DNA from 2 places in the Brucella oryzae genome. Region 1 is predicted to be linked to the other one. Evidence: predicted binding sites of a transcription regulator. Region 1 holds the regulator's gene; the other holds the start of a gene.

Region 1 (16,247 bases):
CAGCTGTTCATGAGCCATAGGTGGAAGACCTCTTTGCATATGGAATCACCGGCAGTTTATCAGACGGCATAATTTCACCACCTTTTTTCCTGTCTTTGCGTTATAGTAAATCCGCGGTCAGTTGCAGAAGAAAGCAGATAGTAATGGATAAGAAAGTACTTATCTTACTGGGCATTACCGGCCTTCTGGCAGGCTGCGTGACCATGACGCCCGAACAACGCCGAGCTGCCGACGAACAGACCTGCCGCAGCTATGGATTCAAGGCCAGGACCGACGCCTTTGCCAATTGCCTCATGCGGCTGGACCTTGATCGCAGAGCTGACCGGCGCGCCTGGCAGAGCCAGGCCGATTTCTACGACACACCGATGGTGATCTATCGACCAATCTACCGGCCCTGAAACCCAGCCGGAAAACCGGTGAGCAGCCATGAAATCAAAAACGCCGATCTGAATGAAGCAGACCGGCGTTTTGAATATCCAATTTATAGACAGGTTTCTTATAGCGGCGCTTCCGGTCGGTCCTGGGACAGAAGGAGCGCGCCGATGGCGTCAACCTGCTTTTGGCTTGCTGCGGCATAGCCGAGCGACGTCGCCTGCGGCGCAGTTGTATCGAACTGCGCCTGGTAAGAGGCCATTTGCACAGGCTGCTCCTGCTGAGTCGCGGCAATGCCGCGATGACGCGCCAGACGGTCGCCACGAGCCTGCGGACCAGTACCGACATTCTGTTCTACGTTTTGAGCCTTGACGGCTTCCGCGAGTGCCACCTGAACGGTTGGCTCCGTTCCCGGAACCGGGCCTATCTGCGGCAGTGTCACATCATAGGATGCGTCCTGCGGAACGGAAGGCGATTGCGGCGAATAGGCGAGAGCAAGATTGTATGGTTCCTGCGGGACTGGATTCTGTAGCGAGCCGTCGCGATTGCGCTTTTCGTAGAAGGAGTTACCCCCGGCAACGAGCACATAATGCATGTTGTTATAGGGGAATTTCAGGCCCGCCGTGTGGAAGAACATGGCGTTCTTGAGCTTTGGATGACGCTTGCCCTTTAGAACCGCGTCAGCAGCAGCCTGAACATCGGGCAACGCTTTGGAATTCATCTTGCGGGTGAGGACACCGGGCGCGAACTGGTTCTTCTGACCGACAACACCGCAAATAGTATCCGGATAACGACCGGAAGCGAGTCGATTCATCACAACTGTGCCAACAGCCAGAAGACCATCGGAGCTTGAACGGTTGGATTCGAAGAACATCGCACGTTCAAGACAATTCTTGTCCCGTGCGGTGTAAGTATAGGTTTTTACGCCATTGACGGACTTGACGTGGCTTGTCGCCGTCTTTTCCGTATTGGCTTTTCCCGAGGTTCCGGTCGTCGTACAACCGGTCACCACGAAAGGCGCAACCATCAGCCCGATAAGAGCGGGCAATTTCCACTTCGCGGCGCGCGTCAATGGCTCAGTCTCATGTTAGGACCCTTAACTGATCCAGTCATCCATTCAGGCGAACACATCTGGAACGATGTGCGCGAACGTCTAACTGCGGTGCAAGTCAAAGAGGACGAAGATCAAAAATCATACGCCCTACTGTCGCTCAATCGAATTCAAGGTTTTGGAATTTTTAGGCCAAAAAAAGGCGGAAGGTCAAATTCCTACGATGCTGGAGACAGCTAAATTGCCCGAAAGCAATTCCGAATCGAGAGTGCGAATTTCCCTACAAGCCCTTTAAATATATTAACAATTTCTTAACAAGAGCTGGAAATTCAGATAAGATGTTGATTTAATGAGATTCAAAGTCACGCAATACACGCCATATCCCTGCCTTAATTCAATTTTTCTTGTACGTTTTTTGCATACACATTCACGGTGTTTCAAATTTTCTGCAGAATTTCTGTTTCAAAGCAGGTTCCGTTGTTCTTCGTCAACTTTGACAACATGCCTGTAACATCGCGTGAGATTGGGCTTTCGACATCTATTTTGACCATTCCGATGCGAATCGGGAGACCCGATCCGCACTTCACGAGAGCTTGACCTTAAGCAAAAACGACCCGCCACGGAAACCGTAGCGGGTCGGACAAATTTAGTTTTAGAAGTCGCAGATAACAGCTCTGCTCAGCCGAAAGAATAGCCAGCGCCACGGACAGTGCGGATCGGATCGAGCGCCCGACCGACATTGATCGCCTTGCGCAACCGTCCGACATGGACGTCCACCGTACGATCATCCACATAGATGTCCGGCCCCCAAACTCCATCCAGAAGCTGACTGCGCGAAAAAACGCGACCGGGCGACATCATGAAATATTCGAGCAGGCGGAATTCCGTCGGTCCAAGGCGAACTTCCTTTTCCTTGCGGTAGACACGATGCTGCTGGCGGTCCAGAACAAGATCTCCCACTTTCAGCACGTGCGAAAGAATGCTCGGATTGGACCGGCGCAGCATGGCTTTAACGCGCGCCAGCAGTTCCGGCGTCGAAAATGGCTTCACGACATAATCGTCCGCACCGACACTGAGGCCGCGGACACGTTCGCTTTCCTCCCCGCGAGCCGTCAGCATGATGATGGGCAGCCGCTCCGTTTCTGGCCATTGGCGCAGACGACGGCAAAGCTCGATGCCCGATACGCCCGGCAGCATCCAATCCAGAATAAGCAGGTCCGGCACGTTCTCGCGCAAGGCGATTTCGGCCTCGTCGCCGCGCAGCATCGTATCGACCTGATAGCCCTCTGCCTCAAGATTGTAGCGAAGCAGCACGCTCAGCGCCTCTTCGTCTTCTACCACAGCGATTTTGGGTGCCTGTGACATCCAGTATTTTCCTATCCAAATTCGGCGGGCGGTGGATAAAATCCCCCCAATCGACCGCGTGCCGCCGCGCTATTCATACATTCTCATCCACCGAACCGAAGTCCGGTCGACAACAGTTCAGGGTTTACGCGCCTCATCCACGACAATACCGTGGCTCAGGTCTTCCTTGGGTCGTTCGGCCGGCATTTGCAGGCCTGTCACGATGTAATATACGGTCTCCGCGATGTTGGTCGCGTGATCGCCGATGCGCTCGATGTTCTTTGCGCAGAATAGAAGATGCGTGCAGGCAGAAATGTTGCGCGGATCTTCCATCATGTAAGTAAGCAGTTCACGGAACAGCGACGTGTACATCGCGTCGATCTCGTCATCGCGGTCGCGGACGACATTAATCTGCTGCACCGAGCGCGACGCATAGGCGTCGAGGACGTCCTTGAGCTGGGTCAGTGCCAGCTCGGCCAGCGTTTCGAGCCCGCGATAAAGCTTTACCGGCTGACGCGATTCCGAAACGGCGGCAACGCGCTTGGCAATGTTCTTGCCCAGATCGCCCACGCGCTCCAGATCGGCTGAGATACGGATCGAGCCGATAATTTCGCGCAAGTCCACCGCCATGGGCTGACGCTTGGCAATGATCATCACGGCTTTGTCGTCGATCTCGCGCTCACTGGCGTCGAGGATGAGATCGTCGGAGATGACACGCTGTGCAAGCGCATTGTCCGCATTGACGATAGCTGCGACCGACTGCTCGACCATACGTTCCGCATGTCCGCCCATTTCGGCGATCTTATGGGTGAGAAACTTCAATTCCTCATCGTAGGAGCGAACGGTATGCTGAGACGGCATAGTAGACCTCGTAATATAAATTGCGGGGAAGCCGCACTGTCTATCTGTTGAGCGCAGTTCCGGATCAGCCGAAGCGTCCGGTGATGTAATCCTGCGTGCGCTTTTCGGTCGGCGCGGTGAACATGGTTTCCGTGTCACCCACTTCGACCAGATTGCCGAGGTGGAACATGGCAGTGCGCTGCGAAACGCGCGCGGCCTGCTGCATGGAGTGGGTGACTATCACGATCGTATAGTTCTGGCGCAGTTCGTCGATCAGCTCTTCCACCTTTGCGGTTGCAATCGGGTCGAGCGCCGAGCACGGTTCATCCATGAGGATCACTTCCGGGCTGACCGCAATCGCACGTGCAATGCAAAGGCGCTGCTGCTGACCACCGGAAAGACCGGTGCCCGCATCGTGCAGACGGTCCTTCACCTCTTCGAACAGGCTGGCCTTCTGGAGGCTCGTCACAACGATTTCTTCCAGATCTGCCTTGGTACGGGCGAGACCATGAATGCGCGGGCCATAGGCGACATTTTCATAGATCGACTTCGGAAACGGATTCGGCTTCTGGAAAACCATGCCAACGCGGGCGCGCAGTTCGACGACATCGATCTTCGGATCGTAGATATCCTCATTGTCGAGCGTGATCTTGCCGCCGACCTTGCAGCCTTCGATCGTATCGTTCATGCGGTTGAGCGAACGCAGGAAAGTGGACTTGCCGCAACCGGAAGGGCCGATCAGCGCCGTGACCATCTTTTCCTGGATATCCAGATCGACGTCGAACAGCGCCTGCTTCTCGCCATAAAATACGCAAACCTTATCGCCGCGCATCTTTATGGAATTGGCGTTGGCGTTCATTTTTTCTCCTACGGCTTTCTCGAGAGATCGTTCAGTCATCAGATTCATAGCTTTCGACTCCCGTTTTACCAGCGGCGCTCGAAGCGGCGGCGCAGAATGATTGCTGCAATATTCATCACGGCAAGGAACAGAAGCAGGACAATGATAGCGCCTGACGTGCGTTCCACAAAGGCGCGTTCTGCTTCATTGGCCCACATATAGATCTGGACAGGCAATGCGGTCGCAGGGTCCATCGGGGTGGACGGAACGTCCGCCACGAAGGCCACCATACCGATCAGGAGAAGCGGCGCAGTTTCCCCAAGCGCGTGGGCGAGACCGATGATCGTGCCCGTCAGAATGCCGGGTGCGGCAAGCGGCAGAACATGGTGGAACACCATCTGCGTTTTCGATGCACCGAGACCGAGAGCTGCCGCGCGGATGGAAGGCGGCACGGCGCGAAGGGCGGCGCGCGTCGCGATGATGATCGTGGGAAGCGTCATCAGTGTCAGCACCAGGCCACCGACCAGCGACGCAGAGCGCGGCAGGCCGAAGAAGTTGATGAAAACCGCAAGTCCGAGCAGACCGAACACGATGGATGGCACGGCCGCCAGATTATTGATGTTCACCTCAATCATGTCGGTAAACCGGTTCTTCTTGGCGAACTCTTCCAGATAGATCGAAGCGGCAACACCGATCGGCAGCGACAGTCCGAGAACGATCAGCATCATGTAGAGCGAACCGACCAGCGCAACGCCGAGACCAGAGGTTTCCGGGCGGCTGGAGGCGCCGGAGGTGAAGAGGCCGGTATTGAAGGCCTCCTTCATCACGCCCTCTTCCGACAGCGTCTTCATCCAGCCCACCTGACGGTCCGAAACCTTGCGGTTTGTCTCTGGTACGGAAAGGTCGATCTGCCCCTTGAAAGCGGAATCGATGTCGGCCCCCGCCAGAACCGGAACGGTCTGCGTCGTGCCGATGAGCGATGGATTGTCCATCACAAGCTTACGCAACTGAATACGCACGCCGTCCGAATAGAAGCGGCCAAGATCGCGCATCGCCGGACGGTCTGTCGCGGCAACACCCAGCTTTTCGGCCAGCGCATTGCGCACCAGCAGCGGATAGTTGGCGGTGATCAGCACATTGGGGTCAATCGCGCGCTTGTTTCCCGGATCGATCACGCTCTCTTCAAGCTTGACCGGCAGATAAAGCGTCGTCTGCCAAAAGGCTGTATAGCCCTTGGAAAAGACCGAGAACAGGAGTGCACACAGGAAGAACACGCCGATGGCAATCGCAGCAATACCGTAATAGCGGAAGCGGCGTTCGGCAGCGTAGCGGCGTTTCAGTCCGATATCGCGACGTGTCGGCTGTGCCGTGGCGCCACTGGCGTTGAAGGTCGTATCGGTCATTATTCGTACTGCTCCCGGTACTTGCGCACGATATGCAGCGCAAAGATGTTCATGATCAGCGTCAGGACGAAAAGCGTGATGCCGAGTGCAAAGGCCACCAGCGTTTGCGGCGAGTTGAACTCAAGGTCGCCGGTGAGCTGGTTGACGATCTTCACCGTGATAGTGGTCATCGCCTCGAATGGATTGATATTGATGCGTGCCGCAACACCTGCGGCCAGAACCACGATCATGGTTTCGCCGATAGCACGGGATGCGGTCATCAAAAGCGCGCCGACGATGCCCGGCAGAGCAGCCGGAAGGACCACGCGCTTGATGGTTTCGGAGCGGGTTGCGCCAAGGCCGAGCGAACCGTCGCGCAAGGTCCGTGGTACGGCAGTGATGATGTCGTCCGAAAGCGAGGATACGAAGGGGATAAGCATCACGCCCATGACAAGACCGGCAGTCAGAACGCTCTGCGCCATGATGAAACCCTGACCGCCTGCAATGGCAATCGAAAGATCGCGCAGGAAAGGTCCGACAGTCACAAGGGCGAAGAAACCGTAGACGATGCTGGGAATACCGGCCAGAAGCTCAAGGACCGGCTTTACGACTGTGCGCACTCGGGGCGAAGCATATTCAGCCATATAGATGGCCGAGAACAGCCCCACCGGAACGGCGAACAGCATGGCCACGAGCGCAATATAGAGCGTACCGGCCAGAAGCGGGATGAGACCGAACTGGCCTGTCTCGCCGCCCGAACCGGCAGCGGCAAAGCGCGGATCCCACACGGTGCCGAAGAAGAAGTCCCACGGCGAAACAGATTGAAAGAAGCTGATGGTCTGGAACAGCATCGAGCAAATGATGCCGACAGTCGTCAGAATGGCGATGCCGGATGCGGCGATCAGCCCCCAGAGAACGATACGCTCGACATTGTTGCGCGCGCGCATACGGCGGCTGATCGTGGAAAGGCCGAAGATCAGCCCTGCGATTGCGATCACCAGGGAAACGGCGGAACCGATGGTGTGTGTCAGCGCTGTTGCCTTTTTCAGGTAGAGCGCGATCGGTACCATATAGTCCTGGCCTTCGGTGGCGAGCGCTACGCCCTTCGATGCCAGAACGGCGCGAGCATCCTGATAGTTCGCCGGGAAGCTCTCCAGTTCCGCAGGCGTCAGCCGGTCAAGCCCATTGGCCAGACCACGCACCATGCCAAGCTGCAGGCTGCGATTGGTGAAAGAACCGTCTTCAATGGCGTCCGGCAAGCGGGCGGTCGCACTGTGATCGAGATAAACCGACGTTCCAACGGCCCAAACAGCGAGGAACAGAACTGCAGGCAACGCAGAAACGAGGAAAACCCACCAGCCATGATAATGCGGGCGGGAATGCATTTTCTCGGTCGGCGAGGCTTTTGCGGAAGCCGTCTGCGCCCTGTCCAGTGCAACGGCACGCTGACGGCCTATGAAGAATCCGATCAGTCCGATTGCAACGATACTGACGAGAACCAGAAAGAAGGACATTCGATTTCCCCGGTTGCCCTGATAAATGTGGACGGTTTTGAGGTGCAGCTTCCACCCATCCCGCTCCACGCGGATGCGCCTGTCTTAGGCTGTAGCAAGGAGAAGAACGCGGAGATTTGTCTTCCCCGCGTTCTACAGATAAAAACTTACTTCGCAGCCATCGTCTTGCCTTCGGAGAAGGCGGCGCGCTGTGCTTCACGTTCGGCATCTGGAGCCGGAACCAGACCATATTCGGCGAGCGGGCCGTCAGGACCGATCATCTGGTCGTTCAGGAAGAACTCAACATATTCCTTCAGACCCGGGATAACGCCGAGGTGGGCCTTCTTCACATAGAAGAACAGCGGACGGGACACCGGATATTCGCCCGAAGCGACGGTAGCAGCCGAAGGGGTGATGTCGTTGACGGTCGCAACCTTCAGCTTGTCAGCGTTGTTTTCGTAGAAATAAAGGCCGAAAACGCCAACGCCGGTCTTGTTGGAGTCGATGCGGGCCAGCGTTTCGGCATAGTCGCCGTCGATGTCAACTGCCTTGCCGTCCTTGCGCACTGCGATACAGGCCGAAGCGGCAGCCTTGTCGTCAAGACCTGTCTTCTTGATTTCATCCAAAGCGCCGGAGTGCTTGCAGCCATCGGCAAGAACCTTTTCTTCGAAAACTTCACGGGTACCGTGCTTTTCACCCGGAATGTAGGCCGCAATGTCCCAATCTGGAAGGTTCGGATTGACCTGATTCCACTTGGTGTTCGGATTGTCGACCAGCTTGCCGTCGACGACCAGCTTGGCTGCGAGAGCCTTGTAGACGTCTTCAGGCTTCAGCTTCCAATCCGGACCCTTGGCATCGGTTGCGAAAACGATGCCATCATAGCCGAAGCGTACTTCCTGAACGTCCTTGACGCCAGCGTCGATGCACGACTTCAGTTCCGAGTCCTTCATGGCGCGCGATGCATTGGCGATGTCGATGGTGTTTTCACCGACGCCCTTGCAGAATTCCTTGATGCCTGCGCCCGAGCCGCCCGATTCAACAACCGGCGTCTTGAAGTTCGGGAAGGTTTCACCGAAGGTCTCGGCGACGATCTTTGCGTAAGGTAGAACGGTCGAGGAACCGGCAACCTGAATCTGATCGCGCGCCTGAGCGGCGGAAACCGACATAACGGCGGCGATGGCAAGCGCTGCGGTCGAGGAAATCATCTTGTTCATGAGCTGCGGCTCCTGTTGTAAAAGACATATGACGATGTGGCGTCGTTAGCCCTCTACGCGCTCTATATTACATTCATATGACACTATTGTTACAGGTTTGTATCAGAGCCGCTTGCCAGTGATTTTGTAGGGTTTTGCCGATCCGTGAACCGGCAAAGATTTCGGGTTCTAAAAATGCGGCAAACGCGCACCAAGAGCTTCAATCCCGGAAACATCGACATTGGCGAAGGCAAAGCGCAGAAACGCGTCCTGTCCTTCACCGAAGAACCGGCCCGGCAAAGTGAGGATGCCAAGTGACTTCGCAAGGCGTTCGGCAACCGCGACCGATGAAACAGCCGGATAAGGATGGCGGACAAACGCGAAATAGGCCCCGACCGCTTCCACATGCCAGCCTTCGATATTGGCCATGACCGACCGCAATGCGGAGGCGCGCCTTGCAATCTCACCGCGATTGTCGTCACGCCAGCCGGTCAAAGGTTCGATGGCGCGCGCGACAGCAATCTGCGGCGCGCGGCTGGCGCATATCTGTAGATTGTCCATGACTTTTGCGACGTTCTCGACCATCGCCTGTCCCGCGACAATCGCACCAAGCCGGTGTCCCGGAATGCAGAACGACTTTGAGAAGCTGTAAAGTTGGATCAGATGCGACGGCCAGTCCGTCTCGTCAAAAAGCCGGTGCGGCGGTTCGTTGGCATCAGCCAGAAAATCGCGATAGGTCTCGTCCAGAATGAGCCATGTCCCATTGTCGCGGCACAAAGCATAGATCTCCGACAACAGTCCCGCCGGATAAATTGCCCCGGTTGGGTTGTTTGGAGAAACAAGCGCTAGTGCCACGATACCCGGACGAAGCGCAGCGCGGACATCTTTGATGCTAGGGATGAAACCATCCTGAGCATGACACGGCACCGAACCCGAAGCGATGCCGAGCATGTCCAGCGATGAACGATGGTTGAAATAGAACGGATCGGTCGTCAGCACCGTATCACCACTTTGTGCCACACACATGATGGCGGCGATAAAGGCCTGATTGCAACCGGATGTAATGTGAACGTTGGAGGCATTGATCTGCGCGCGATAGAGTTGGCCGACATGTGCTGCATAAGCCCCGCGCAAAACCTTTTCACCCTCAATCGGACCGTAACCGGCGGAAGCCACCGATCCCGCGGCCTCGCCCAGAAAGCGCAGCATATCGGGGTGCGGAGGATAACCGGGAACTGCCTGCGACAGGTCGATAAGCGCTCCATGCGACCCGTCATAGTCCCGCGCCCAGGCCTGGACAGCCGGGATGGGCGGTGCGGAAAGGAGATTGATCAGCGGATTGACGGCAGGCAAGGACATTGGCGGCTCCCCATTTTAGCTACCCACTCTTATCGTGATCGCTGGCGTGGTTGAAGCTGTTATTCGCTTGGACGCGAAAGCACGTAAGCTGCGGAACCGAGCATGAAGATCGTTACTGCTGTTGCCAGCAGCCAGCCGGGCTTCGCCCCCCACCAGAACAAGCCATAGCCGACCGTCATGCCGATACAGGCATAAAGCTTCGCGCGGGGCGGGATGGCTCCGCGCTCGCGCCATTTGATGACGAGTGGACCGAAACGCTGATCGGCAAGCAAACGCGCCTCAAACTTCGGTGATGACCGTGCAAAGAACCACGCCGCAAAAATGATGAAGATCGTGGTCGGCATGACCGGCAGGAAAGCACCAATAATGCCAAGCCCCAGCATGAGGAACCCGAAACAAAGATAGAGTATCCGCTTACCCGCTGAAAGTGCGGGGGTGGCAGTCTCGGTTCTGTCTTTTTCGGGGTGATCCTGCATGGCTTTCCATCGTCTGATCTGAACGCTTATAGCAGGATTCCAGCGCCCCCGTGCAGGCTCTCGGCGGTCAAAGAAACGTCATCCCACGGCCTTTCTGCCCCTGTGGATAAGTTTTTGAGGCCGGTAAGGAATTGTGAGACACAGTCAAAAATTGCAATTTTGCCCCCGAAATGCCTTATTTCGTCAACTTTGCCGATGAAGCTGAAAACTTGCCTTACAAATAAAAATTGCAAACTGCCCTCATCCAATCGGGAACCCGGCAAGCAGCTTTTCTTTCAATCGGCACGCGAAAACAAGCCATAGCAAAGGCTTGCCGCAGATTCTTAACGAATCGTAAACAGCTTTACAGCAACAACACCAAATCTATCATAATATTCCTTGGTTATGTTTATGCCTTTAAGTAAACAACGTTCAGTATAGGATGATTTTCCCGATGCGATATAGATTCAATTATCGCACAATGTTCTTATTCGAACCACGCCAGCGCCACATTTAGATTCCAGTTCGCGATTGTCTTTCTCAGTGACAACTGTGGGACACCCCGTCAACAACTAGTGGAACTGGCATGACTTTCAAGACCCGTATGGCTATGCTTGCCGTTGCGGCAACCGGTCTTCTCGCGGCCACCGCAATCGAGGCTTCAGCACAGCAATGCGGCGGTGCCTCCTGGTACGCCCTCACTTCCCGTACGGCTTCGGGTGAACGTATGAACCCATCCGGCCTGACCGCAGCGCACCGCACCCTGCCGCTTGGCAGCAAGGTCAAGGTTACCAATCAAAGAAACGGCAAGTCGCTCGTCGTTCGCATCAATGATCGCGGCCCGTTCATCAAGGGACGCGTCCTCGACCTGTCGAAAGGTGCCGCAAGCCGTCTCGGCTTTATCGGCGCAGGACACACTAAGGTGTGCTTTACGCGGCTGTAGACCTACTGACCCACGTCTGTCGATTTATTTACGGTCCAGCCGATCTGTGAACCAGCGGGTCAGTTTGATCCAGACCTCGTCCTTTTCGGCGGCGTCCTCGATCCCATGTTCAAGATTGGGGTTGTCGTTGACTTCGATCACCACCACGCCGTCGTCCGTTTCCTTCAGATCGACGCCATAAAGTCCGTCACCGATGCAGCGCGCCGCGCGAAGCCCGGTTTCCAGAACCGCCGGCGGCGCGTCGCCCAGCGCATAGGACCGAAATCCGCCTTCCAGCGGCTTGCCGCCCGTATCGTGCTTGACGATCTGCCAGTGGTTCTTGGCCATCATATACTGGCAGATGAAAAGCGGCTTTCCGTCCAGAACGCCAACCCGCCAATCAAACTTCGTCGGCATGTATTTCTGCGCAAGAAGGAGATCGCTGTCCTCCAGCCATAAAGTGGCAAGTGCTTTCAGTTCGGCAAAATCCTTCACCTTCTTCACGCCGCGCGAAAACGACGAATCCGGTATCTTAATGACCATCGGAAAGCCCAGCATATCGGCAGCTCGTTCCAGATCTTCCTCACCAGCAATCATCACTGTCGACGGAACAGCCACATCATTGGCCTGCATCAATTCGTGCAGATAAACCTTGTTGGTGCAGCGGATCATGGAAATCGGATCGTCGATCACCGGCATGTTTTCCTGTTGCGCCCGCCGGGCAAACCGGTAAGTATGATTGGAGATTGAGGTCGTCTCGCGGATGAACAGCGCATCATAATTGGCAAGCCGTGGCAGATCGCGCTTGCCGATCGGCTCCACTTCCACCCCAAGCCGGGCCGCAATCCTTGCCCAATGCTTCAGCGTCGAGACGGTAGACGGCGGCATAGCCTCCTTCGGATCGCACAGAGTTGCGAAGGAATAACGGGCCGGAACCTTCGGGCGTGCGGCGCGCCACTCACGCTGCGTATAGCGGTCAAGTGCCTCCTCGAAGCGCTCCTTCTGAGCCTTGGAAAACTTCGCGATATTCGCAAAGCCGATCTTCTGGATACGCGCCCATTCACCGGCCTTCACCGTGACTTCCAGCGACGGCGCGCGAAACCAGTCGAAGAGCAGCCGTCCGAACCGTTCAAATTCGGGATTATCGGCAAGGCCGAAATGCACATGGATCGTTTCCAGCGCTTTTTCCGGATGCTTGCCGAGCGCCTTGTTCAGCATGTCTTCGAGTTCGGGAATGGCATTTTCATAAAGCCGCCGTTCCGACAGGTCGATCATGGTTTCCACGGATGGGATGATCCTATGGCCCCGCGCTTCGGCCAGAAGCGAAGCGTAGTATCCGCGGCTCTGATAGGCGTAGGAGCGCGACAGATTGATGATGCGCGGGCGCAGCTGTCCGTTGAAGAGTGCGGGATGAGCGAGATAATCGCGCGTGGTCATGACCTTGTGTGGCGTCGCCCCATTGTCGATATCCGAGAGGCGCCCCACCAGAATGACGCAGATCGTCATCAGTCCGTCCTTTTTTCCAGAATAACGGCGGCCCTGAGCCCATCACTGCCGAACCGTGCGATGCGGTCAAAAATATGGAAAGGAACAGGGACATTTGCAGCATCGGCAATGGTTTCGCCGAGCTCTTCCTCCACCCAGGGGTCGTGAATGAGAATGTGCCGCCCATCTTCACCATGGGCCAGCACCCAATGCGGCACTTTCTTGCCGAACATATGGTAACCGCTGACCAGCACGATTACCGCTGCCCCACGACGCAAGGCAGCCAGAATATCGTGCAGCGTGAAACCACGATAGTCCACCGGAATGGCATAGGCTTCCGTGCGCTGGCGAAAATCGGTCTGCGCCAGTTGCATGACCTTGCGTTTTTCTTCCGAACGCACCGATTGCAGAAAAAGCATATCCTCAATGGATACGATGATCGACGCTTTGAGACCGCGCTCGTGTGCAGCAACTGCAAGCCCGAACGGCTCACATCCGCCCGGCCCTGACATCATATAGATCGTTGTCGCATCGCGCCAAAGGCGGACTTCCAGCACGGGATCAAGCCGCGTCTCTTGATTATGCCGGGCAAGAACCATCATCAGGCAGGCCGCACCGCAGGTAAAATCGGTCGTCTGCTCGTAATATGGAAAAGCTGTGACGGGCGAAATGTCACCGCGAACCGTCTTCTCAAAACGCAGCGCATCCGAATGGTCCGCGTAGTAATCGAGATAGCGTCCGATGGGCCGGTAACCTTGCCGCTTATACAGCGAAATGGCACGTTCGTTGTCCTCGCGCACTTCCAGCCGCAGCAACGGACGGTCGTGGTCGTAAGCTGCCATTTCCACCGCCTGCAGCAGAAGTGAGCCGACGCCCTTGATCTTGGCCTCCGGATCGACGGCTATCGAGTAAAGTCGCGCAAGCGCGGTGCCTTGACGAAACAGGATCATCGCATAGCCGATGACGGTCCCGTCCACTGTTGCAACGATGGTTTCTGCGGTTGGTCGCGCAATGAGGGCGCGAAATGAACGACGTGAAATTCGGTCTGTCTCGAAACAGCGCTTTTCGATGCGCAGGAGCGCATCTATGTCGTCTGCCGTGGCCTTGCGCGTGGTTGCGCCTGTCATCTTTTGGCCTTTGCAAAGAGATCTTACGATCCGGTCGAACACCAACAATTGGCATATTCGCGGCAAAAGACAAGCGCCCGGACCGTGGCAAAATTATGAGTGATTTTCATCGCCCGATCCGCGTCAGACGGTCGATAAATTCAATTATTAATTGCATTTTTTCAAAATACCCTCGTTAACCATTAATTAAGAAGTCGGGCGATCTCGAGGCGAACCGAATTGACTCCGGACTGTTTCAGACATTAACGTTTCGTTAATAAATGAGTAAATGGCGAGAGCCAAAGGGCGTTGAGTATGTTTTGCGTTGTTCGCTCGACCACAAAAATTATGGCAGCCGCCGGTTTCGCGGCTTCGCTGCTGATGGCAAGCTTTGGTGCAGAAGCCGCTTCCGGCGACTTCATGCAGACCGGCAAGCTGACCTCGCAGCCGATCGGACATTATGAATTCTGCAAGCGCGAAGCCAAGGAATGCGGCATCACCAGCCGCGATACCCGTGCGCTGCAGTTGACCCACTCAAACTGGCAGCGCATTGTCGAGATCAATCTTGCTGTCAATGAAAGCATCAAGCCGATGACGGACATGGAAATCTACGGCGTCGAGGAATACTGGGCTTACCCGACAACCGTTGGTGACTGTGAAGACTACGTCCTGCTGAAGCAACGCGAATTGCAGAAGGCTGGAATCCCGATCACCGATCTTCTGATCACCGTCGTTCGCAAGCCGGACGGCGAAGGTCATGCGGTCCTCACAGTTCGCACGGATCGCGGCGACTTCGTTCTCGACAATCTGACCGACGAAGTCATGCGTTGGAATGAAACGGATTACACCTATCTGAAACGTCAGGCTGCGAACGATACCGGTCGCTGGGTCACCATCGAAGGCCCGGACAATCTCCTCGTAGGCTCCGTACGCTGACATCGAGACCTCTCCGTTTGGTTTTGAAAATGACCCGGAATGTGCTATTCAGTCCGGGTCTAAAAAGGAGAGGTCGGTGCGGTTAGCCCGATCCCCGTTGCAAAGCGGGTCCTGGCCTTCGCGATTGCTTTCATTTCGGCAGATGCGTCGAGTCCCTTGACCTTCCACTCCGATGCAATGGTGCATGGGAGAACAAGAGGTCTTGGTTATGAAACAGCAAATCTCCGTCATTACACTTGGTATTGCCGATCTTGAGCGCTCACGTCGTTTTTACGCCGAGGGCTTCGGCTGGGTACCGGTTTTTGAGAATGAAGAAATCATCTTCTATCAAATGAACGGTTTCGTTCTCGGAACCTTCCTGAAAGCTTCTCTTGAAGCCGACATGAACCGCAGCGGCCTTCTGCAGCCTGGCGCATTTTCTCTTGCACATAATGTGGAACTGAAAGCGGATGTTGCGCCACTAATGGACCGGCTGGTTGGAGCCGGCGGCAAACTGTTGCGGCCTGCCGATGCACCGGTCCATGGCGGCTTTCGTGGCTATGTCACCGATCCCGACGATCACGCTTGGGAAATTGCCTGGAACCCGGCATGGTCCATCGACGAAAATGGCTTTGTAACATTTGGGATATGAACTGATAGATCGGCCACAGGGCGCATTTCACGCCCTGTGGTTTATAATGACGTGACTATGGGGGGCCGCGCATGACGAAAATCTATTTCATTTCACATCCGGAAGTCGTGATCGATCCCGCAAAACCTGTTCCATCGTGGAACCTATCTGAACATGGTGTTAAACGAATGCGCTCCTTCGCCAGCCAGCCGGAGTTGCGATCAATCACATCAATCTGGTCCAGCACGGAAACAAAGGCAATTGAAGCCGCTGAAATTCTGGCTGGTGTTTTAAGAATCAGTCCGTTGACCGACAGTCGCTTTAACGAGATCGACCGAAGCGCCACCGGCTTCCTGCCTGCCGAACATCACGAGATTATCGCCGACCAGTTCTTTTCAGCACCCGAGACGAGCATTCGCGGCTGGGAGCGGGCAATTGATGTGCAACAGCGCATCGTAAGCGGTTTCGAAGCAGTCAAACAGCTTGGAACCTCTGGCGATATTGCTATCATCGGCCATGGCGGTGCCGGGACCGTACTCCTGTGTTATCTGGCCGGACTTCTGATTAACCGCCGGTATGACCAGCCCTTTCAGGGGCATTACTGGTGCTACTCATGCGAAGACGATGCTGTCCTCCATCACTGGAAACCGATAAGCGTCCCGTCCCGCTGATCGGCTTTGCTATAGCTTATGCTGCCGAAACCAACCTTTCCGCGCCCATGCGATAAGATATGGCGCTGGCCAGATGGATACGGCCGACTTTGTCGCTCCCATCCAGATCGGCTAGTGTACGCGCGACTTTCAGGATGCGATGATAGGCGCGGGCGGAAAAACGCATTTGCTCGCTCGCATCGCGCAAAAG
Region 2 (16,247 bases), on a different contig from region 1:
CACTTCGCTGGACCAGCTGGAGCTGCAGGCAAGGGAACTCGGCAAGATCAACATCACCGGCAGCCTGGGCGGTTATGATTTGGCTTTCCTCGAAGCCGTACAGAAGACCCAGGAAAGCATGAGCAAGGCCGACGCAGACAAGGACGCTGCCGGTCTCGCCATTCTGGGCTTGGCAGAACAGCTGAATCTCAAGAACCTGTCGATCCGATTCGACAACGAAACACTGACCCAGAAGCTTCTGGATTATTATGCCAAGCAACAGGGCGCCGATGGCAAGCAGCTTGGCGAGCAGCTGAAAATGATGGTTCCGCTGATGGCGACACAGCTGAAGAACCCGGAATTCGCCCAGCAGCTCAAGGCTGCATCCGACAAGTTCTTCGACGATCCGAAGTCGCTCACCATTAGCGCGTCGCCGGACCAGCCGGTGACCTTCGCTTCCATCGTTGCTACCGCATCGCTGGACCCGACGAAGATCATCCAGCTGCTGAAAGTCAGCGTCGACGCCAACAATTAAAATGAAAAAGCCCGGTGATTTTTTTCACCGGGCTTTTTCAGATGCATAAAAAACCCGGCTCAAGGCCGGGTTTTTCTATCAGTTTTAGCTCTTTTGAACCGGAGCCAGACGGATATGAAGGTCACGCAGCTGCGCGGGCGACACATCCGAAGGCGCGTTCATCAGAAGATCGAGCGCCTGCTGGTTCATCGGGAACAGCGAGATTTCGCGCAGGTTCTTCGCACCGACCAGAAGCATGATGACGCGGTCGATACCGGCGGCCATACCGCCATGCGGAGGCGCACCGTACTGGAACGCACGGTAGAGGCCGCCGAAACGCTCTTCCACATCCTGTTGGCTCAGGCCAACCTTTTCAAACGCCTTGACCATGACGTCCGGCAATTGGTTACGAATCGAACCGGAAGCGATTTCAAAACCGTTGCAGACGAGATCGTACTGGTAGGCCTTGATTTCCAGCGGGTCCTGGTTTTCCAGCGCGTCCATACCGCCCTGCGGCATGGAGAACGGATTGTGCGCGAAGTCGAGCTTCTTGTTGTCCTCGTCCCATTCGTAGAACGGGAAGTCGATGATCCAGGCGAGTTCAAAACGGTCGCGATCAACGAGGTTCAGTTCTTCACCAGCACGCGTGCGGGCATCGCCTGCGAACTTGTAGAACTTGGACGGCAGGCCGGCCACGAAGAAGCAGGCATCGCCGTCTTCCAGACCCATCTGCGTGCGGATCGCTTCAGTGCGCTCTTCGCCGATGTTCTTGGCAATCGGGCCAGCGCCTTCGAGCTTGTCGCCTTCCTTTCGCCAGAAGATATAGCCGAGGCCCGGCTGGCCTTCGCTCTGCGCCCAGGAATTCATACGGTCGCAGAATGCGCGCGAACCGCCGGTCTTGGCCGGGATTGCCCAGACCTCGACCTTTGGATCGTTGGCGATCATGTTTGCGAAGACCTTGAAGCCGGAACCCGCAAAATGGTCGGTCACGGCCTGCATCTCGATCGGGTTACGCAGGTCCGGCTTGTCCGAACCATAGGTGCGGATCGCGTCGTCATAGGCGATGCGACGGAAGGTCTGCGTTACCGGCTTGCCTTCGGCAAACTCTTCAAAGATGCCGCGCATAACCGGTTCCATCGTTTCCCAGACTTCTTCCTGGGTCACGAAGCTCATTTCAAGGTCGAGCTGGTAGAACTCGCCCGGCAGGCGGTCGGCACGCGGGTCTTCGTCGCGGAAGCAAGGCGCGATCTGGAAGTAGCGGTCGAAACCGGCAACCATCAGAAGCTGCTTGTATTGCTGCGGCGCCTGCGGCAGCGCGTAAAACTTGCCTTCATGAATACGGCTCGGTACGAGGAAGTCGCGCGCGCCTTCGGGCGAGGAAGCCGTCAGGATTGGCGTGGTGAACTCGTTGAAGCCGATTTCGGTCATGCGGCGACGCATCGCGGCGATGATCTTCGTGCGGCTCATGATGTTCTTGTGCAGCGTTTCGCGGCGCAGATCGAGGAAGCGATACTTCAGGCGGATATCTTCCGGATAATCCGGCTCGCCGAAGACAGGCAGCGGCAATTCCTTGGCAGCGGCCAGCACTTCGATTTCGGTTGCGAAGATTTCCACCTCGCCAGTCGGCAGATTCGTATTGACCGCATCGTCTGCGCGGGCCTTCACTTCACCATCGACACGGATAACCCATTCGCCGCGAACGGTTTCGGCAACCTTGAAGGCGAGCGAATCGGGATCGGCCACGATCTGGGTAATGCCGTAATGATCGCGAAGATCGATGAAGAGAATGCCGCCATGGTCACGGACGCGGTGAACCCATCCGGAAAGGCGAACGTTCGAACCAACGTCCGTCTTGCGAAGGGCTGCGCAGGTATGGCTGCGGTAACGGTGCATGATTTCTGCCTTTGGAATAATAAGTCAGTACTAACTGACGGAAACGCTTTAAATTCTCGCGGAAAAGCGCATTTTGACCGGGTTTTGTCAAGTCTGCACTCCCTACGGGTTTTGGTGTTAAACCACCTTGACGTAACGTGTCGACAAAAAACACTATGAGCACGCTCTGCGGAACGCTACTTACTGATTATTTAGCGACAAGCGGCAAAGCTTTGTCTCTTTGTTTTGTCGCATTATCCGACGCAAAACCGCTTCGCACTTTTGCTGGAAATGCTCTAAAAGGTTGACATGCATCTGATTACGACCACTGAGGCCCTTGAAGAGGCCGTATCCGCCCTCGCCAAATCCGACTTCGTTACGGTTGATACGGAATTCATCCGTGAAACGACGTTCTGGCCGGAATTGTGCCTTATCCAAATGGCTTCGCCGGACCATACGGCGCTTGTGGACGCGCTTGCGCCGGGTCTCGACCTTGCGCCCTTCTTCCGCCTGATGGCGGACGAGAAGATCGTCAAGGTTTTCCACGCCGCACGGCAGGATATCGAAATCGTCTTCCATCTCGGCAATCTTATCCCCTCGCCAGTCTTCGACAGTCAGGTCGCGGCGATGGTCTGCGGTTTCGGTGATGCGATTTCCTACGACCAGCTTGTCCAGAAGGTCACCGGCAAGCACATCGACAAGTCGTCGCGATTCACCGACTGGCGTCGGCGGCCGCTTTCGGAAAAGCAGCTCGACTATGCTCTCGCGGACGTTACCTATCTGCGCGATATCTACCTCTATCTGAAGGAAGAACTTCGCAAAGAAGGCCGCAGCGAGTGGGTAAACGAGGAAATGGCGGTGTTGACTTCCCGCGAAACCTACGACCTGCATCCGGATGATGCGTGGCGGCGCGTGAAAGCCCGCGTGCGAAAGCCGCTTGAACTTGCCATCGTGCAGGCTGTGGCCGCCTGGCGTGAACGCGAAGCACGCGAGCGCAATGTGCCGCGCGGACGCATCATCAAGGACGACACCATAGCTGAAATCGCACTGCAGCAGCCGCGTGACTCGGAAGCGCTGGGCCGTTTGCGCTCGATTCCCAAAGGATGGGAGCGGTCGGCGCAGGCTGCAGGTCTTGTTACCGCGATCCAGTCCGCGCTTGAAATCCCCAAGGAAGATTTGCCGAAATTGCCGAAGCCGTCGCATTCGCCGGAAGGCAGCGCCGCTGCTGCAGATATTCTCAAGGTGTTGCTCAAGCTTGTAACGGAAGAATACGGCGTTGCAGCAAAGATCGTGGCCAGTTCGGACGACATCGACAAGATTGCCACAGAAGGCGGCAAGGCCAATGTGCCTGCCCTGCACGGCTGGCGTCGCGAGGTGTTCGGTCAGAAGGCGCTCGATCTCATCGAGGGGAAGATCGGCATCAAGTTCGAGAACCGGCGGATCACGGCGGTTGAGTTAGGGCAGTAGGGCAATAGGGCAGTAAGGCAGTAAGGCAGTAAGGCAGTATGTTTAACACAGACGTTCACATACTGCCTTACTGCCCTACTCACTTACTGCCTTATTCCCGTGTCCCCTCAATGGCCGCATCGCCAACCGCGAAATAGATGTTCTTTCCGGTCAGTTTGGAAAGCTGCTGCAAGCGGCCTTCGGGGCGATCCGAAATCAGATCTGCAAGATCGCCGGGAACAACCAGTGCAATGCCGGTTTCCTCCTCGCGCCAGACAAGACGCGGGATAACGCCCGGCATCGACGCCGACAGAAGATACACCACGCGCAGCAAGGCTCCGAGCAGCTTCGCTCTTTCACGCAGACGCGGCGTGGCAAGCTGCATGATTTCCGGTGCAATCTCGTCCTCGATCAGCCCTTCGTGGCGATAATAGTTGGCAAGCGCCATGAAGGAGCGTCCGGCATGGTCGATACCGCCGAACGAGCCATGGGCAATGATGTTCAGCGCCTGCGAGCCGCGATAGTCGGGGTGCGCGCGCCAGCTTATATCGGCCACAAGGCATGCAGCTTGCCTGTAGCGCGCCTCGTCCTCGGTTTCATCAAAACCGAGAACAGGCAAGGATAAGGTCGTCCAGCTTGCCAGTTCGCGGGCATGGCGCGGTGAGCGTGAGCGCAGGATGGACAGTTCATCTGCCGACGCCAGCAGCGGATCGAGCCGCTGTTCGTTCTTGGGCAGAAGGGAATAAAGATAACCTTCACGCACGCCGAGGGCGGAGAAAACGATCTTCGAAGGCTTCATCAGGCGGATCGTTTCGAGCAGCACCGTAGCACCGTAAGACAAAAGCTGGCGGCGGTTTTTCGAAACCGCCTCGATGCCGCGCATCGTATCCAGATTGCCCTTGGCAACACGCTTGAGGAAGCTTTGCGCTTCCACCGGGTTTATCTCATAGCCGTGCATGACATGCAGCGGATAGTTCTTCGCCGTCATATGCAGCTTGGCAAGGTTACGCCAGGTACCGCCGACCGCATAGAAAACCTGGCCCTGATGGGCTTGCAGCAGCTTTGCCTTTGCCAGTTCCGTACGTGCAATCTTGACCGCTTCCGGCAATCGCCCGTCAGACATATCCTGCAGACGCAGGCCACCCAGCGGCAGGGTGATCCCCTCGCCCACCTCATGGTCGTCCACGGCTATCAGTTCCAGACTGCCGCCGCCAAGGTCGCCCGTTATGCCCTTCGGCTTGTAGAAACCGGAGATGATGCCAAATGCTGAATAATAGGCTTCTTCCTTGCCGGACAGGACTTCGATATGGCGGCCGAGAATGGCCTCCGCCTGTGCGATGAAGTCTGGCCCGTTTTTCGCCTCTCGTGCCGCCGCGGTTGCCAGCGCGTGGATGGAAACCGCTCCGGCCTGTTCGGCCAGAGCGCGAAACCGTTTCAGCGCACGAAGCGCCGCCTCGACGGATTTCTCGTTGAGCTTGCCGGTCTTCGCGAGGCCTTTTCCGAGGCCGCAGAGAATCTTTTCATTGAAAAGCACCGTCGGCGAACGGACGATGCCTTCATAGATGACGACACGGATCGAGTTCGAGCCAATGTCGATGACCGCGACGGGCTTGAGCCCTTTAAGGCGGCCTTGTGCTACAGCTGGACTCATGCAGTCGTTTTTCTTTCCGCCTGCGCGCGCTTGCGATGCGCGATAAGGCGGGGGGCCGAAGACTTCAGCGACTTTCCGCGACCCGACAGGCTAGGATTGGTCATGAAATATTCCTGCGCGTTGAAAGCTTCCTCTCCTTCTTCTTTTTCTATCCGGCGAGAGGTGCCGTCCGCAAGTAGCTGATAGCTCTGCTGGTTATCAATTATGTTGGCAAACATGATTTGCGACAGGATTTGCTGGTGCACTGTGGCATTTGTGATCGGAACGAGGGTCTCCACACGGCGATCGAGATTGCGCGGCATCATGTCGGCGGAACCGATATAGACGATCGCCTTGTCGGAAGGCAGGTCATTACCGTTTCCGAAGCAGAAAATACGGCTATGCTCCAGAAAACGCCCGACAATCGACTTGGCGCGAATATTGTCCGATAGCCCCGGAACGCCCGGACGCAGGCAGCAGATGCCACGCACGACGAGATCGATCTGCACGCCCGCCTGGCTTGCCATATAGAGCGCGTCAATAATCTGTGGATCGACCAGCGCATTCATCTTCATCCAGATCGCTGCCGGTTTTCCGGCCTTCGCATGGGCGATCTCATCCTCGATGTGCTTGAGGATGCGCGCGCGCAGCGTAAAGGGTGAAATCGCGATCTTCATCTCCTCGGCGGGCTGCGCATAGCCGGTGATGAAATTGAAGATATGCGCTACGTCGCGGGCAATATCCGCATCCGACGTGAAGAAGGACAGATCGGTATAGATGCGCGCGGTAATCGGGTGATAATTGCCGGTGCCAAGATGCACATAGGAACGCAGCTTCTGGTCTTCACGGCGCACCACCAGCGACATTTTTGCGTGCGTTTTCAACTCGATAAAGCCAAACACCACCTGAACGCCCGCGCGTTCCAGATCGCGAGCCCAGCGAATGTTCGCTTCCTCGTCGAAACGCGCCTTGAGTTCGACCAGAGCCGTCACGGATTTTCCGGCTTCGGCGGCATCGACCAGCGCGCGCACGATCGGGCTGTCATTGGAGGTGCGGTAGAGGGTCTGCTTGATTGCCAGCACGTCCGGATCGGCTGCTGCCTGCCGCAGGAACTGCACCACCACATCGAAGGATTCGTACGGATGATGGACCACGATGTCCTTTTCGCGAATCGCTGCAAAGCAATCGCCGCCATGCTCGCGAATACGTTCCGGGAAACGCGGATTGTAGGATACGAATTTCAGGTCATCGCGCGGGATTGAAACGATCTCCGAAATCATGTTGAGCGCCAGAAGGCCCTCATGCACGCTGATACGGTTTTCCGAAACGCCAAGTTCCGTCGCCACGAAGACGCGCAGCGCTTCCGGCATTTCTCCGTCAAACTCGATGCGGATCACCTGACCGCGGCGGCGTCGTTTCAGCGCCGTCTCAAACAGGCGAACGAGGTCTTCCGCCTCTTCTTCCACTTCGATATCGCTGTCGCGGATGATGCGGAACGTTCCGGCGCCGCGCACTTCATAACCGGGGAACAGCCGTCCGATGAACAGGCTCACTGCGTCCTCGATGGTGATGAAGCGGTAAACGTTCTGCTGGTCCGTCGGCAGTTGGATAAAGCGCTTCAACGCAACCGGAATGCGCAGCAGCGCCGTCATCGGATGATTATCGGCACGCCGCGCAAGCTGCAAGGCAATGGAGAATCCGAGGTTCGGAATGAACGGGAACGGATGCGCCGGATCGATGGAGAGTGGCGTCAGAACCGGGAAAATCGTTTCGAGAAAATGGTTTTCAAGCCATTCCTTTTCCGGTTTTGAAAGCGCGGACGGACGAACAATCTCGATGCTTTCCTGTTCCAGTTCCTCGCGCAGTGCACGCAGGCGCTGCTGCTGTTCTTCCTGCAGGCGCCCTACTTCATCGAGAACGAAATCCAGCTGTTCCTGCGGTGTGCGTCCATCGGCACTGCGCAGTGCCACACCGGCGCGCACCTGGGCGGCGAGACCGGCAATGCGGACCATAAAGAATTCATCGAGATTGGCGGCGGAGATGGACAGGAAACGCAGGCGTTCGAGCAAGGGCTGGCGCATATTCGCGGCCTCCTCGAGAACGCGCCGGTTGAATTGCAGCCAGGAAAATTCGCGATTGACGAAGCGGCCGGCGCTTTGCATCAGCTCGCCGTTCAAAGCTTTGTGAACGTCAGGGGCTATGTCCATGTCGGGAACGACGGTTGGGTTAGGGGCTAGTCCGGCTGTCATCTCGTGTGTTCCGCCTTGGAGTGCGCTGGGGGTTTCGCTCGCCATAACGCTGTTTTCGCTCATTTTTCCTGTCCCGACTTCCGCCGGAACATTCCGGCTCCATCTATTTCTTTTCCGCGCATCTGATTCCGAAAACCGCTTCGCACTTTTCGGGATACGCTATAAGCCTATGGCTGCCATATGACAGTTTGATAGCAATTAGCTTGAAATGTCCTCAGAATTGATGAAAACGCTTCCGGAAACAAGACTTTCGCGGTACAGGCATGCCAATGTCTATGCATGATCTTGCCCGGCATACGGTTCAGGATCATGCTCATACCGCCATCGACCAGAACCGGAGCATGTTATGTCCGATCACATCATTCCTCACTTTCAGAACGACGCCGGCCATGCTGCCATCGAAATCGGCGTGAAGGAATTCATGTGCGTTGGTGCAAACCCGCCCTTCGATCATCCGCATGTGTTTCTCGACATGGGCGATGAAAATGAAGTCGTTTGCCCGTATTGCTCGACCCTCTATCGCTACAACGCCAAGCTTCATGCCGACGAAACCGTTCCGGCTGGCTGCGTTTACGAAGCACCTGCTGATAAGGCCGCTTAATCCGGGCAGTCTCACGACGGGGCTGAATGCCGGATGATCTCATCGACATGAGCAAAGGGCGCATATTGATTGCCGGGGCCGGAGTTGCCGGCCTGTCGGCAGCACTGGAGCTGGCAGCACGCGGCTGGAATGTCCGGCTTGTCGAAAAGGCCGAGACCCTTTCGGAAGTCGGCGCAGGGTTGCAACTTGCTCCCAATGCAATGCGCCATCTGGAACGGCTCGGCGTTGCCGACCGTCTTTCTTCCCAAGCCGTAACACCGGAAGCGCTCTACCTCATGGATGGGCGTAAAGCGCGTCCGCTGATGGAAATGAAGCTCGGTGACAAGGCTCGTCAGCGCTGGCACCATGCTTACGTCGTTTGCCATCGCGCCGACCTGCAATCCGCCCTGCTTGATGCCTGCCGTGAAGAGCCCGGCATCGACATCAGCCTCGGCGCTGAAATCACAAATCATCGCGTCGAAAACGGGACCGTTGCGGCCACTATCCGCCACGGCAATTTTGAAGAATCTGTCGAAGGAGCCTATCTGATCGCCTGCGATGGCGTCTGGTCGGCGGAACGGTCAAAGGCAGGCATCAGCAACGCCCGGTTCAGCGGCCATATTGCCTGGCGGACAACCCTTGGCGCCGATGCCCTGCCCTCCTCTTTCCTGAACGCGATGCCGGAGCGCAAAGCTGTCTCCGCCTGGCTCGGCAACAAGGCGCATTTCATCGCCTATCCGGTCAAGGGCGGCAATTTCTTCAATTTCGTCGCCATCACGACGGGCGAGAATCCCGGCGAAGTATGGTCCAGAACCGGCGATCCGGCACATTTGCGCTCCATCTATGCGGATTGGGGCGCTCCGGTTCGTGATCTTCTGGCAGCGACCGATGCATGGACCTATTGGCCGCTTTTCGAAATGGCAGACGCCCAATTCGCAGGGCCGGATCGGATGATCTTTCTGGGCGACGCATCGCACGCGGTCACACCTTTTGCGGCGCAGGGCGCTGCCATGGCAATCGAGGACGCGGCGGCCCTTGCCGAAGCGTTGGACAACAACGACCCCGAAGCAGGGTTGAGGCGCTTCGATACCGTCCGCAAGGCGCGGCTCGCGGCGGTCGCCAAGCGCGGTCAGTTGAACAGGTTCGCCTATCATGCCACCGGCATTTTCGCGCTTGGCCGCAACACGCTCTTCGCCATACGCAGCCCGGAAAGTTTCCTGAAGGATCTGGACTGGCTTTACGGCTATGACGCCATTGCGGCCATGCAGGATTAAGCTGCGTCACGCGCTGCTTCGAGCGTCGCCACGTCGAGCTTGACCATCTTCATAACGGCATCGGCTACGCGCTGGCGCTGTTCGGCGGAGCCGTTCTGCAGGATATCCAGCACCATTTGCGGGACCACCTGCCACGAAAAGCCATATTTGTCCGTCAGCCAGCCGCATTCCATCGGCGCACCGCCCTCCATCAGCTTTTCCCAGAACATATCCAGTTCCGCCTGATCCCTGCATTGGACGAAGAGCGAGACCGCCGGGGAAAACTTGAAGGTCGGTCCGCCATTCAGACCGGATATCGCCTGCCCATCGAGCGTGAAGTTCACGACGACCGGCTGATCCTCGTTCTGCCCGTGGCCGTGCTTGAAACGGATAGCGCCGTCAATTGAAGCCGGTCTTCCGCAGGCGCGGAAGATCGAGACATAGTGGTTCGCGGCTTCTTCAGCCTGTCCGTCGAACCAGAGACAGATTGTCAGTCCTGACATTTTCTTCTCCTTTGTCTTACCTCGCCACTAGCCCATGACCTTTTTGGCTTCTTCCATATCCATCCACATAATCTCCCAAATATGGCCGTCGAGATCTTCAAAGCTGCGTCCATACATGAAGCCGTAATCCTGTTTCGGACCTGGATCGGCCTTGCCGCCAGCGTTTACCGCCTTCTCCACAGTGGTATCGACTTCAGCCTTGCTTTCCGCAGACAGACAGATCAGCACTTCGCTGACCGTGTTGGCATCGGCAATCTTCTTTGGCGTGAACTGGCTGAACTTGTCGTGGTCAAGGATCATCACGTGGATCGTATCCGAAATGACCATGCCGGAAGCCGTTTCATCCGAGAACATGGGGTTTTTGGTCGCGCCGATGGCTTCATAGAAGCTGGTCGACTTCTCAACATTCTTCACTGGCAGGTTCACGAAAATCATTTTCGGCATAGGATTTCCTCCGTTGGCGGGCCAAGTGACCCGATCTTACTTTACGATTATCCATCGCCTGCCCGGCTCCCCCGGCGATAAGGTCGAGCCATGTGTCTCAGGCCCGTCATGTGTTCGATGATCGAGCCTTCCGACGCGAAACAATTCACGCAATTGGCATCGGAAGAACTCAAAGTTCGCTTGTACATAATGGCATATAAGTTATAATTAGCAACTATGACGTTAGAAAAAATAACCAAACCGGGAAAATCGGCTGCCAAACGCAGTTATGACGACGCCTGCGCTGCGGCTCATGCCCTTGATTTGATTGGGGAACGCTGGTCTCTTCTGGTCATGCGCGAATTGATGTTCGGCCCCAAACGCTTCAGCGATCTGCGGGCTGATCTGCCGGGTGTGAGTGCAAATGTTCTCACACAGAGGCTCGAAGGACTGGAAGAAGCTGGCATTCTTCGCAAGACAAAACTTCCCCCTCCGGCATCGGTGCAGGTCTATGAACTGACCGAATGGGGCTATGAGAGCGAACCCATCCTTCAGGCGCTCGGCCGCTGGGCGGCACGTTCGCCAAAACACGATCCCAACCTGCCGATTTCAACCACTTCCTTCCTGCTTTCACTGCGAACCATGATGGATCATGACAGGGCTCTCGGTATGCAGGCCGTGATCGGTCTCCGTCTGGACGGAGAAGATTTCACCGCGCGGCTGGACGATGACGGGATCCAGATAGAACGCGGCACAGCGCAGCAATACGATCTCCATTTTGAAAGTTCGCCGCGCATGCTGGCCGCAGCCATCTATGGTGGGCAACCCCTTTCAGTGCTGGAAAACGCCAATGTTCTCAAGGTCATAGGCGACCGTGCCCTGGCGGAAAAATTCGTGACATTGTTCCCGCTTCCCGACAAGGCTCCGCTGCCCGAGTAAATTATGCAACTTTTTAGTTGCGTATTTTTGCAGCTGCTCTATATTGGCAACCATTAAGTTGCCAATTACGGAGGATGCATATCATGACCGTTGCAAGCAATACTGACCGCATCGTGAAGACGGTCGACATTCGTGCAGGGATTGACCGCGTATGGCGCGCCCTTACCGATCATGAAGAATTTGGAAGCTGGTTTCAGGTGAAGCTCGACGGACCATTCATTGTTGGCACCCGTTCGACCGGCCACATCACCTATCCCGGTTTCGAGCACGAGCCGTGGGAATCCTTCATCAAGGAAATGAAGGCGCCGAGCTATTTTGCCTTTACATGGCATCCCTATGCCATAGACCGAAGCATCGACTATTCCAAGGAACCGCCGACACTGGTGGAATTCAAACTGGAAACGGTCGAGACCGGAACGCGGCTGACGGTGATCGAAAGCGGTTTCGATGCCTTGCCTGCCGAACGCCGCCCGCTGGCGTTGCGAATGAATGACGGCGGCTGGGAGGAGCAGGTCGGCAACATCAAAAGACACGTCGAAAATGAACGATAGGCCAGCGATGACCGGCACGGATATGTCCATGGTTTTTGCAGCGCTGGCCGACCCGACCCGACTGGCGCTCATCGAAACCTTGAGCGATGGCGAAAGCCGTTCGATTGTGGTGCTGTCGCAAAATGGCAGCATCACCCGGCAGGCAGTCACCAAGCATCTGTCCGTGCTGGAACAGGCAAAACTGGTCGAACGCGAAAAGGTCGGACGGGAGAGCAGGTTTCGCCTGCACCCTGCCCCCCTTGTCGATGCCCGCGCCTATCTCACAACTGTTTCCAGCCAGTGGGAGGATGCTCTCCAGCGCCTGCGCCGGTTTGTGGAAGATTAAGGCTGGTTGAAAAGCAGCGAGGATGTGCCCTTCACGAAGCCCAGCTTTTCGTAGAAGGGCACAAGCCGTTCCGGGCAATAAAGCTCGAAGCTTTTCACGCGCTTCAGCTTTTCATGACTGAGAATGCGTTCGACAAGGGCTTGCCCCAGCCCCTGCCCCCGATGCTGTTCCGATACAATCACATCGAAAATCAGCGCCTTGAAGGTGAAGTCGCTCAGGACACGAGCGAAGCCTGCAATCTGGCCTTTTGCGTCGAGGCAGAAGAGAAGCAAATCGCAATGGCCGAGCATATGCGTAACGTCATCAAGCGTACGTTCTTTCGTCCACCATTCGTTGCAATAGAACGCATGGAATTCGCGATACCGTTCGGCTGGAAGCTCTTCGATCCATTGAAAATTCGTCACAATGCCCCTCGCCTCACAAAAACACCCGCCGGAAAATACCGAGCGGGTGTTTTGATTTCAGGTTTAAAGCGGATCAGTGGAGAATCTGGCTGAGGAACAGCTTGGTGCGCTCGTGCTGCGGATTGTCGAAGAACTGATCCGGCGAGTTCTGCTCTACAATCTGGCCCTGATCCATGAAGATCACACGATTGGCAACCTGACGGGCAAAGCCCATTTCGTGCGTCACGCAGATCATGGTCATGCCTTCGGCAGCAAGGCTCACCATCGTGTCCAGAACTTCCTTCACCATTTCCGGATCGAGAGCCGAGGTCGGCTCGTCGAACAGCATGACCTTCGGGTTCATGCACAGTGCACGGGCAATCGCCACACGCTGCTGCTGACCACCCGAAAGCTGGCCCGGATATTTGTTGGCCTGTTCCGGAATCTTCACGCGGTCCAGATAATGCATGGCGATTTCTTCTGCCTTCTTCTTCGGCATCTTGCGAACCCATATCGGCGCAAGTGTGCAGTTTTCCAGAATGGTCAGATGCGGGAAAAGGTTGAAGTGCTGGAACACCATGCCGACTTCACGGCGCACTTCGTCAATCTTCTTGAGGTCATTGGTCAGTTCGATGTTGTCGACAACAATCTTGCCCTTCTGGTGTTCTTCCAGACGGTTGATGCAGCGGATCATGGTCGATTTGCCCGAGCCCGACGGCCCGGCCACAACGATGCGCTCGCCGCGCATAACCTTCAGATTAATGTCCCGCAGGACGTGAAACTCACCATACCACTTATGCATATTGGTGATTTCGATGGCGACATCGGTTTTGGAAACCTGCATCTTCGAACGGTCGACATCCACTCCGAGCTCGGATTGCGGGAGGGCGCTTTGTGCACTCATTTCCATTATTCCCTTTATTCTTATCGTTTATGACCCGTGTCGAGCCGTCGTTCCATGAATATAGAGTATCGCGACATAGCGAAACAGAAAATCCAGAAAACGAAGCCAGCAAAGATCAGACCGGTGGCAGGCGTCTGTGGAGAAGCCCAATTGGCATCGGAAAAGTTCTGACGGACGATGCCCAGCAGATCGAACATGCCGATGATGTAGACAAGGCTCGTATCCTTGAAGAGCCCGATGAAAGTATTGACTATACCCGGGATGACGAGCTTCAGCGCTTGCGGCAGAATGATGAGGCCCGTCTTCTGCCAGTAGCTGAGGCCGAGTGCATCCGCACCCTCATATTGCCCGCGAGGAATGGCCTGAAGACCGCCGCGCACCACTTCCGCCATATAGGCCGAAGCAAAAAGCGCCACGCCGATGAGCGCACGCAACAGCTTGTCGAATGTTACGCCCGGCGGCAGGAACAGCGGCAGCATCACGCTGGCCATGAACAGCACCGTCACCAGCGGAACCCCACGCACCATCTCGATGAAGATGATCGAGAAGGTCTTGATGACAGGCAGCTTCGAACGGCGCCCGAGTGCCAGCACGATACCAAGCGGCAGCGACACGGCGATACCGACAAAGGACAGAACAAGCGTGACCAGCAGCCCACCCCAGAGCGGCGTTTCCACAAAGGGAAGACCGAACCAGCCGCCGACCAGCAGGAAGAAGGCGACAATCGGGAACACGAAGAAGAACAGGATCGCATTGAGAGCCTTGTTCGGAACCTTCGGGATCATAAGCGGCACGAGCAGGACGACGAAGATAAGCGCCGTCAGATTGACACGCCAGCGTTCGGAAATCGGATAGCGGCCATAGAGGAACTGCTCATATTTCGCGTTCACGAATGCCCAGCAGGCACCCGACCAGCCTTCCGGTTGCGCACCGCCCTGTGCGACGGTCAGGCAGGCCGTGCGATCCGCACCGGTCCACACGGCCTTGAAGAACAGCCACTCGATGATCGGCGGAAGGAACCATGCCACGGCCAACAGGCCGAGAATGGTCAGTGCCGCGTCAACAGGCGTTGCGAACAGGTTGACGCGCAGCCAGTGCGAAATGCCCTGCACGGAGCGCGGTGGCGCTTCGCCTTCCACCATCTGCGCGCGGACATATTGGAGCTCTGCGTTTTCCATTGTCACCTCTCCACCAGCGCCATCTTGGCGTTGAACCAGTTCATCAGGCCGGAAACGATCAGGCTGATACCCAGGTAGATCACCATCCAGATCGCCACGACTTCGACCGATTGACCGGTCTGGTTGAGGATCGTGCCGCCGACGGCGACAAGATCAGGATAGCCGATGGCAATGGCGAGCGACGAGTTCTTGATAAGGTTGAGATACTGGCTCGAGAGCGGCGGAATGATGATGCGCAGCGCCTGCGGCACGATGATGAGACGCATCGTCTGGCCGGGACGCAGACCAACCGCATAAGCCGCTTCGGTCTGCCCTTTGTTGACACCGAGAACACCGGCGCGAACCGTTTCGGCGATGAAGGAAGCCGTATAGAAAGACAGTGCCAGAAACAGCGCCAGAAATTCCGGCTTGATCTGTGTCCCGCCCGCCAGATTGAAGGTTCCGAGCTTCGGCGAGTCAAACGAAATCGGAAAGCCGGTCGCGATCAGCGCCAGTATCGGCAGGCCGATAATCAGGGCGGCGGACACGCGTATCGTGTGAAAAGACTGGCCGGTTGCCATCTGGCGGCGTTTTGCCCAGCGCGCGACAACGACGGAGGCCACGATGCCGACGAGAAGCGCCACCGGCAGAAGCCAAGCCCCCTCGCCCCAGATAGGGGATGGCATGAAGAAGCCGCGATTGTTGAGATAGGTGCCAAGCGGAAGGGCGAAACTGTCGCGTGCCTGCGGCAGGACCGACAGAACGCCGAAATACCAGAAGAAGATGACGAGCAGCGGCGGAATGTTGCGAAAGATTTCCACATAGACCGTGCAGATCTTGCGGATCAGCCAGTTGCGCGAAAGACGCCCGATACCGACAAGAAATCCGATGATTGAAGCCGTCACGACACCGAGTGCAGCCACGTAAAGCGTATTCACCAGGCCGACCAGAAAGGCCCGGCCATAGTTCGAATCGCTGTTGTACTGAATAAGCGTCTGGCTGATATCAAACCCGGCGCGCCCGTTGAGGAAACCGAAGCCGGACGCAATATTTGCGCGTTGCAGATTGGTGATCGTGTTGCCGACGACCCAGTAGATTGCTCCAATGACCACGCCAAAGACAAGGACCTGATAGAAGATGCCGCGAATCCGCGGATCGTACAGGAGCGAAGTTCCGCCGCTGTCCTGGCGACGTTCAGTTGCAGAATAGGAAGCCATATGTTTCCTGTGCCTCTCGGCTGGCTGCATCGATGTCGATCGGGAAAGGCCGACCCGCGCTTGCGGAGCAATTCCTGAAATCGAGGCATCGAATGCCGAACCGTTCGGTCCTGCAGTCCTCTGTTCAGGCTCATATCGAGCTTGCGGGCCTGCACGACGCGGTTGAATTCCAAAAACAGCTTGTCAGCATTCAAATACCCGCACGATGCGGGACCAACAGCAAACGGACAAACTGCAGAGCCGACAAATCCGGCGGGTGCTGTGCTGCACCCGCCTGACGATCAGTCTCGAGAGTAAGGCCCGTTAGCGCACAGGGATGCCA

The links. Region 1 encodes PhoB, which activates phosphate uptake and scavenging genes when phosphate is short. Its sites were predicted from a motif close to TGTCATNNANCTGTCAT; they were not measured.
Region 2: JNC70_RS09825 (RNA degradosome polyphosphate kinase) is a predicted target of PhoB. The motif match lies at 7,871-7,887, and genes of this name have one in related genera.

Annotation. Positions count from the first base shown of each region.
Region 1 covers NZ_JBHEEO010000004.1:24,054-40,300, forward strand. The annotation lists gene JNC70_RS04975 (aminopeptidase) at 1-18, opposite strand, end outside; gene JNC70_RS04980 (hypothetical protein) at 144-398, shown strand; gene JNC70_RS04985 (cell wall hydrolase) at 497-1,444, opposite strand; gene phoB (phosphate regulon transcriptional regulator PhoB) at 2,102-2,788, opposite strand; gene phoU (phosphate signaling complex protein PhoU) at 2,906-3,628, opposite strand; gene pstB (phosphate ABC transporter ATP-binding protein PstB) at 3,693-4,466, opposite strand; gene pstA (phosphate ABC transporter permease PstA) at 4,532-5,848, opposite strand; gene pstC (phosphate ABC transporter permease subunit PstC) at 5,848-7,341, opposite strand; gene JNC70_RS05015 (PstS family phosphate ABC transporter substrate-binding protein) at 7,488-8,534, opposite strand; gene JNC70_RS05020 (aminotransferase) at 8,703-9,866, opposite strand; gene JNC70_RS05025 (YbaN family protein) at 9,932-10,348, opposite strand; gene JNC70_RS05030 (septal ring lytic transglycosylase RlpA family protein) at 10,914-11,270, shown strand; gene JNC70_RS05035 (RimK family ATP-grasp domain-containing protein) at 11,295-12,755, opposite strand; gene JNC70_RS05040 (GNAT family N-acetyltransferase/peptidase C39 family protein) at 12,755-13,861, opposite strand; gene JNC70_RS05045 (transglutaminase-like cysteine peptidase) at 14,156-14,776, shown strand; gene JNC70_RS05050 (VOC family protein) at 14,985-15,407, shown strand; gene JNC70_RS05055 (histidine phosphatase family protein) at 15,479-16,057, shown strand; gene JNC70_RS05060 (YifB family Mg chelatase-like AAA ATPase) at 16,074-16,247, opposite strand, start outside.
Region 2 covers NZ_JBHEEO010000007.1:168,863-185,109, forward strand. The annotation lists gene JNC70_RS09805 (aq_1923 C-terminal domain) at 1-514, shown strand, start outside; gene aspS (aspartate--tRNA ligase) at 599-2,386, opposite strand; gene rnd (ribonuclease D) at 2,675-3,832, shown strand; gene ppx (exopolyphosphatase) at 3,924-5,462, opposite strand; gene JNC70_RS09825 (RNA degradosome polyphosphate kinase) at 5,459-7,690, opposite strand; gene JNC70_RS09830 (zinc-finger domain-containing protein) at 8,037-8,291, shown strand; gene JNC70_RS09835 (FAD-binding protein) at 8,339-9,544, shown strand; gene JNC70_RS09840 (VOC family protein) at 9,541-10,026, opposite strand; gene JNC70_RS09845 (VOC family protein) at 10,054-10,470, opposite strand; gene JNC70_RS09850 (winged helix-turn-helix transcriptional regulator) at 10,687-11,388, shown strand; gene JNC70_RS09855 (SRPBCC family protein) at 11,472-11,939, shown strand; gene JNC70_RS09860 (ArsR/SmtB family transcription factor) at 11,947-12,264, shown strand; gene JNC70_RS09865 (GNAT family N-acetyltransferase) at 12,261-12,668, opposite strand; gene JNC70_RS09870 (amino acid ABC transporter ATP-binding protein) at 12,742-13,551, opposite strand; gene JNC70_RS09875 (amino acid ABC transporter permease) at 13,572-14,729, opposite strand; gene JNC70_RS09880 (amino acid ABC transporter permease) at 14,732-15,925, opposite strand; gene JNC70_RS09885 (amino acid ABC transporter substrate-binding protein) at 16,229-16,247, opposite strand, start outside.